2 regions of the Streptomyces sp. NPDC001770 genome follow, and region 1 is predicted to be linked to the other one. Evidence: riboswitches for the same ligand, from Rfam matches in the RefSeq annotation. Region 1 holds a riboswitch; the other holds the start of a gene.
What was found. Region 1 has a riboswitch for cyclic di-AMP ahead of ACWCSV_RS08475 (LysM peptidoglycan-binding domain-containing M23 family metallopeptidase). Riboswitches for the same ligand answer to the same signal wherever they lie in the genome.
Positions count from the first base shown of each region.

Region 2: another riboswitch for cyclic di-AMP. It lies ahead of ACWCSV_RS30335 (M23 family metallopeptidase); the one in region 1 lies ahead of ACWCSV_RS08475 (LysM peptidoglycan-binding domain-containing M23 family metallopeptidase).

Region 1 covers NZ_JBSFFN010000006.1:157,508-160,707, reverse strand. The annotation lists gene ACWCSV_RS08480 (SGNH/GDSL hydrolase family protein) at 1-237, opposite strand, end outside; gene ACWCSV_RS08475 (LysM peptidoglycan-binding domain-containing M23 family metallopeptidase) at 418-1,320, opposite strand; cyclic di-AMP (ydaO/yuaA leader) riboswitch at 1,326-1,496, opposite strand; gene ACWCSV_RS08470 (tyrosine-protein phosphatase) at 1,908-2,717, shown strand; gene ACWCSV_RS08465 (DUF6126 family protein) at 2,738-2,923, opposite strand; gene ACWCSV_RS08460 (helix-turn-helix domain-containing protein) at 2,997-3,200, opposite strand, start outside.
Region 2 covers NZ_JBSFFN010000045.1:29,687-32,886, reverse strand. The annotation lists gene ACWCSV_RS30340 (M16 family metallopeptidase) at 1-1,376, shown strand, start outside; cyclic di-AMP (ydaO/yuaA leader) riboswitch at 1,590-1,757, shown strand; gene ACWCSV_RS30335 (M23 family metallopeptidase) at 1,771-2,535, shown strand; gene ACWCSV_RS30330 (GntR family transcriptional regulator) at 2,829-3,200, shown strand, end outside.

The sequences.
Region 1 (3,200 bases):
GAGGAGTCGTCCGCGTACCGCGAGATTGGCGTACCGGAATTCCCCGCGCAGGGAATCGGAGCTCGTCGCCTCGTCGAGGACGGGAAGCTGGTCCGCCAGGAGAACCGCGAAACGGTCCGCCCAGCCGACATAGGTCCCGTCGGGTCCGGGGTCTCCGACTCCTTCGGTGAAACTGTCGCCGATCGCCGCGTACGACCCGATGATGTCTGTCTTCTGGATTCTCGAATCGTCTGCCACGGCCACATATCTTGCCTCTTCCAATGTGACCTACGCGACCGTAAGAAGGGGTTGACGGGGGGTGAGATAGCCCACCCGGTCAGTTTTTGGTAAAGCCGGAATAAGTAGAGGGGCGGCACGCTTGCGCGTACCGCCCCTCGAAGCCCTGACGGATCGTGACGACCGTCATCGGGAGTTGTCTCAGATGGAGACGCCGTGCGAACGCAGGTAGGCGATCGGGTCCACGTCCGAGCCGTAGCTCGGGGTGGTGCGGATCTCGAAGTGGAGGTGCGGGCCGGTGACGTTGCCGGTGGCACCCGAGAGGCCGATCTGCTGGCCGCCGGTGACGGTCTGGCCGGCCGAGACCATCAGCTGCGACTGGTGCGCGTACTGGGAGTACATGCCGTCGGCGTGCTTGATGATGACCTCGTTGCCGTAGGCGCCGTCGTAGCCGGCGGAGACGACGGTGCCGGGCCCGACGGCGCGGACGACGGTGCCGGTGGCGGCGCTGAAGTCGGAGCCGGTGTGGTAACCGCTGGACCACATGGAGCCGGAGGCGTGGTACTGCGTGGTGACGGTCGCGTTGGCGACCGGGGTGGTCCAGCCGGTGCTGTTGCTGTCGGCGGCCTTGGTGGTGGTCGCGGCGGACTCGGTCTTGGCCGCCGGGGCGGCCTTCGTCCCGGTCTTGGCCGCGGTGCTGCTCTCGGTCTTCGCGGTCTCGGTCTTCGCGGTCTCGGCCTTGGCGGAGGACGCGCTGGAGGCCGAGCCGGACGCCTGGGCGCCGAGCGTCAGCTTCATGCCCGGGAGGATCAGGCTCGGGTTGCCGCCGACGACCTCGCGGTTGTCCTGGTAGAGCTTCTCCCAGCCACCCTTGATCTTGTGCTGGGCGGCGATCTTCGCCAGGTAGTCGCCGGGGACGACCTTGTAGGTCTTGGCGGACTGCTGGGCGGACTGGGCGGCGGTGGGGGCCGACTGCTCAGCGGCGTGGGCACCCGTGGCTCCGAGGAGCGGCAGGGCGACGACGGCGCCGCCGGCTCCGACGGCGAGGATGCCGCGAGCGATCGGGCCGGACTTCTTACGACGGTGCTTACCCGGGATGGGCATGGGGGAATTCCTCTCCGGCGCCTACGAGGTGAGCTGTCGGGTTCGGGCTGGAGATGCCCGGTCGTGCTGAACACGACTTCACCCCGAGCCGGCCGGAACAACTCCGGTCGGCGGCTTACCTGGGTCCCCCGCTCCTGCCACGCATAGTGAGTGCGAATTCCGGGCGGCGGCAGGATTAGGCGGTCCGTCCGGAGTGATGGTGAACGTAATCGAGCCGGGCCGGACGGAACAAGCCATCACAAGCGGAACGGAATCCGCACGTCGATTTCAGCACTCTTTTCCGGTCACCCTCCGTGGATTACGGATCTTGGCATTCCGCACGACGGAAGGAGAGTCCTCCGGCGCCCCGGGCACGCACGGTCACGGATATGATCCCGCTCACCAGATCACCCGCCATCTCCCCTATAAACGGATGATGTTGCGTGAAATCCGTACAATACGGACATGTCGCGCACATCACTGGTGACGGTTCTTCAGTCCGCGAGGACCTGCCGCCGCCCCTTCGGTACCGCGGAGCGATGTCGTAGGGTCGCGACGAGCCGACGTCGGCGAGCAGCGCCGGCGCGCAGAAGCACCGAGGAGCCGCTGTGACGCAGGTGCCGCAGTTCTCGCCGGCCGAACCCGAGCTGAGCGGGGTCCGTAACTTCAGGGACGTGGGCGGGCTGCCCACCACCGATGGACGGCGGGTACGGCACGGGAGGCTCTTCCGCAGCGGCCACCTCGCCGCCGCCACCGCGGAGGACGCCGTCTTCCTCGGCCGGCTCGGCCTGCACACGGTCTTCGACTTCCGTAACGCGGCCGACCAGAAGCTGGACGGCTTCGACGTGGAGCTGCCGGGCGTCCGCAACGTCCGCATCCCACTCTCGGACCCCGCCGACGGGGCCGGTTTCTGGCGTCTGGTGCGCGAGGGCGACATCGCGCAGCTGCGCTCACTGCTGGCCGACGGCAAGGGTACGGAGCGGATGCTCGCCTCGTACCGCTCGATCATCACCGACCGCACGGCCGAACACAGCCGGGTCCTGCACGCCCTGGCGGAGGACAGTGTGCCGGCGCTGATGCACTGCGCCGCGGGCAAGGACCGGGCGGGTCTGACGATGGCGGTGACCCTGCTCGCGGTCGGGGTGGAGCGCGAGGCGATCGCGGCGGACTACCTCAAGTCCAACGACGCCCACCGCCGGTACCGCCTGCGGCGCGGCGACAGCGCGGACCCCCTGGTCTCCACCGAGGTGATGAGCCTGCTCAACCCGCTGTTCGGGGCGCACATCGACTATCTGGACGCCGCCTTCGCCACCATCGAGGAGAACTGGGGCACGTCGGAGCGCTACTTCGCGGAGGGGCTGCGGCTCTCCGGCGAGACCAGGGAGCGGCTGCGCGAGAGGCTGCTGGACGAGGCGTAGGCGGCGTCCGTACGGTTCCGCTACTGGTTGCCCCCGGCGACGGCAAACAGGATGTAGAGGAAGGCCGCGACAACATGCCCGGCGACCAGATAGGCGACCAGCCGGATGACCATCCCGCGCGGCATCTTCCGTTCCTGGGTGTCCCGGGTGTCGCGGACACCGGTCTGCCGGGGGGTCAGCGGGTCGTAGTGCTCCGAATCGGACATGACGGTCCTCTCTGCCGTGCGCCCGGGGCCGGGCGTACGAGGAATGGGCGCGGCACCGGGGTGCCGGGCGCGGTCAGCGCCGGCGGGTCCCGTCGCCGAGGCACAGCTCGGCGGCGGGGCTCTGCAACAGGGTGTGCACGAAGATCAGCTCGGCGCCCTCCGGTCCGGCGGCGGCGATCCGGTGCGGGGTGAGCGAGTCGAAGTGGGCGCTGTCGCCGGGCCCGAGCTCGTGCGTGGATTCGCCGAGGCTGACCCGCAGCCGCCCTTCGAGGACGTA
Region 2 (3,200 bases), on a different contig from region 1:
TCCACCCTCAGCCCGCCCCGGGCGACGCCCGACCCTGGGCCTTCCCGGCCCCCGAGCGCGGCACCCTGCCCAACGGGCTGACCGTGCTCCGCAGCCACCGCCCCGGCCAGCAGGTCGTCGCGGTCGAGATCCACCTCGAAGCACCGCTCGATGCCGAACCCGAGGGCCTGGACGGCGTCGCCACCATCATGGCGCGCGCCCTCTCCGAGGGGACGGACAAGCACAGCGCCGAGGAGTTCGCCGCCGAGCTGGAGCGCTGCGGTGCCACGCTCGACGCGCACGCCGACCACCCGGGTGTCCGGGTCTCCCTGGAGGTGCCCGCCTCCCGCCTGGCGAAGGCGCTCGGGCTGGTCGCCGAGGCGCTGCGGGCCCCCGCCTTCGCGGACAGCGAGATCGAACGTCTGGTGGGCAACCGCCTCGACGAGATCCCGCACGAGCAGGCCAACCCCGCGCGCCGTGCCGCCAAGCAGCTCTCCAAGGAGCTGTTCCCGGCCACCGCCCGGATGTCGCGCCCGCGTCTGGGCACCGAGGACACCGTGCGGCGGATCGACGCGGCCGCCGTGCGCGCCTTCTACGACGCGCACGTCCGCCCCGCCACCGCGGTCGCGGTCGTCGTCGGCGACCTCACCGGCATCGACCTCGACGCCCTGCTCGCCGACACCCTCGGCGACTGGTCGGGCAACGCCGGCAGCCCCCGCCCGGTGGCGCCGATCACCGCGGACGACACCGGCCGCGTGGTCATCGTGAACCGTCCGGGAGCTGTGCAGACGCAGCTGCTCATCGGCCGTATCGGCGCGGACCGGCACGACAGCGTCTGGCCCGCCCAGGTCCTCGGGACGTACTGCCTCGGCGGCACGCTCACCTCGCGGCTCGACCGGGTGCTGCGCGAGGAGAAGGGCTACACCTACGGCGTGCGCGCCTTCGCCCAGGTGCTCCGCTCCACGGCCGGCGGTCCGGACTCCGGCCCCGCCGGTGCGGCGATGCTGGCCATCAGCGGCTCGGTGGACACCGAGTCCACGGGCCCCGCGCTCGACGACCTCTGGAAGGTCCTGCGGACCCTCGCGGCGGACGGGCTGACCGACGCCGAGCGCGAGACCGCCGTGCAGAACCTCGTGGGGGTGGCCCCGCTCAAGTTCGAGACGGCCGCCTCCGTAGCGGCGACCCTCGCCGACCAGGTCGAGCAGCAGCTGCCCGACGACTTCCAGGCCCACCTGTACGCGCGGCTCGCCGAGACCGGCACGGTCGAGGCGACCGCCGCGGTGGTCAACGCCTTCCCGGTGGACCGGCTGGTGACGATTCTGGTGGGCGACGCGGCGCAGATCGCCGATCCGGTCCGTGCGCTGGGCATCGGCGAGGTGACGGTCGTCAGCGGCTGACCGGCCGTCAACCACACGACCGGGTACGCCCCGGCCGCGACCCCGGTGGGAGAGATCCCACCGGGGTCGCGGCGTTTGTCCTCTTTGGAAGGAAGAGTGGCTGTCTGCCCTGTGGGATACGCTACAAAACTTCCTGTCCGTTTGGTGATCGAAAGCGCTGCGGCCTAGCGTCGATCCGGCTGTCCGCCGACTGTGTACCGCACTCGCGGTGCCGGGCAGTCATCGCCGAGTCCCCGTCAGGCGCGAGCCTGGGGAGCCGGGGACCCGTGAAGTCCCTGGGGTGAATCGGGCACCCGCGTCTCGTGAGAGGCGCGAACGCCCGTAGGAGACCTTCCTGCTCCGAACCCGTCAGCTAACCCGGTAGGCGAGAAGGAAGGAAAGGACCCGCTCCTCCATGGCGTTCACCCGTGCCACCGGGACGCATCGTGCCCCGGGCCGTCCGACGCGCTCCACCGCCAGGTTCGCCGGCGTCGCGGCCCTCGCCGCCACCGGCGTCGTCGGCTCGATCGCCTCGCCGGCCCTCGCCGCCGACTCCACCGTTCCGTCGCCCGGCAGGACCGGCCTCATCGAGGCGGTGTCGCTCGGGGACTCCATCGCGGACCGGATAGCCGACCAGGCGGCGGCCCAGCAGCGCGGGGCGGAGGCCAGGGCGAAGGCCGAAGCGAAGGCGAAGGCCGAAGCCGCCGCACGGGCCAGGGAGGCCCGCGAGGAGAAGGCGCGCGCCGCCCGCGCCGCCGAGCGCGCCCGCCTGAACTCCTTCCACCTGCCCATCGCGGGCTCATACATCAGCACCGGCTACCAGTCGGGCGGTTCGCTCTGGTCCTCCGGCAGCCACTCGGGCGTCGACTTCCACGCCGCCACCGGCACCCCCGTCCTCGCCGTGGGCGCGGGTACGGTCGTCGAGGCCGGCTGGGGCGGCGCGTACGGCAACAACATCGTGCTGCGGATGACGGACGGCACGTACACCCAGTACGGCCACCTCTCCTCCCTCGGTGTCTTCGTCGGCCAGCGCGTCTCCTCCGGCGAGCGCATCGGCCTCTCCGGTGCCACCGGCAACGCGACCGGCCCGCACCTGCACTTCGAGGCGCGCACCGGCCCGGAGTACGGCACCGACATGGATCCCGTGGCGTATCTGCGGGCCCGCGGCCTCACCGTCTGACCTGCGGCCTCACCGTCCGACCCCGTGACCTCGCGGTCCGACCCCGCCGCCTTGCTGTTCGGCTTCGCGGTGCGGCCGTGGGGCAGCCGTGGGGCAGCCCCGGATCGTCCCGAAGCCCCGGCCCTCGCCGGGGCTTCGGCATATCACCCGAAACCTCTCCGGCCACCCGCTCCGCAGGCAAAAGATATGTGCGAATTCCGGTACGCCATCGGAAATTCACTCAGATTGCAATAGAGTCACGGTGCAGGCTTCGATCGGCCGCGTTTCGCGGGGATTAAGGCGGAGGTTCGGACATGCGCATTCCCGCGCACTCGGTATGCACGGCAATCCGTGACGACATCGTCTCGGGCGTCTACGAACGCGGCAGTCGCCTGACCGAGGAGCTCCTGGCGCGGCGTTACGGCGTCTCCCGCGTGCCCGTGCGCGAAGCGCTGCGGACCCTGGAGTCGGAGGGGTTCGTGGTCACCCGCAGACACGCCGGTGCCTGCGTCGCCGAGCCGACGGAGCAAGAGGCGGCCGACCTCCTGGAGGTGAAGCTCCTGCTGGAGCCGCTGGGCGCGGCCCGGGCCGCGCAGCGCCGCACCGAGGCGCACCTCAAGGTCCTGCGCGGACTGGTCAAACTGGGACAGGAGAGGGCCCGCCGGGGTGAGGGGGAGGATCTGCGC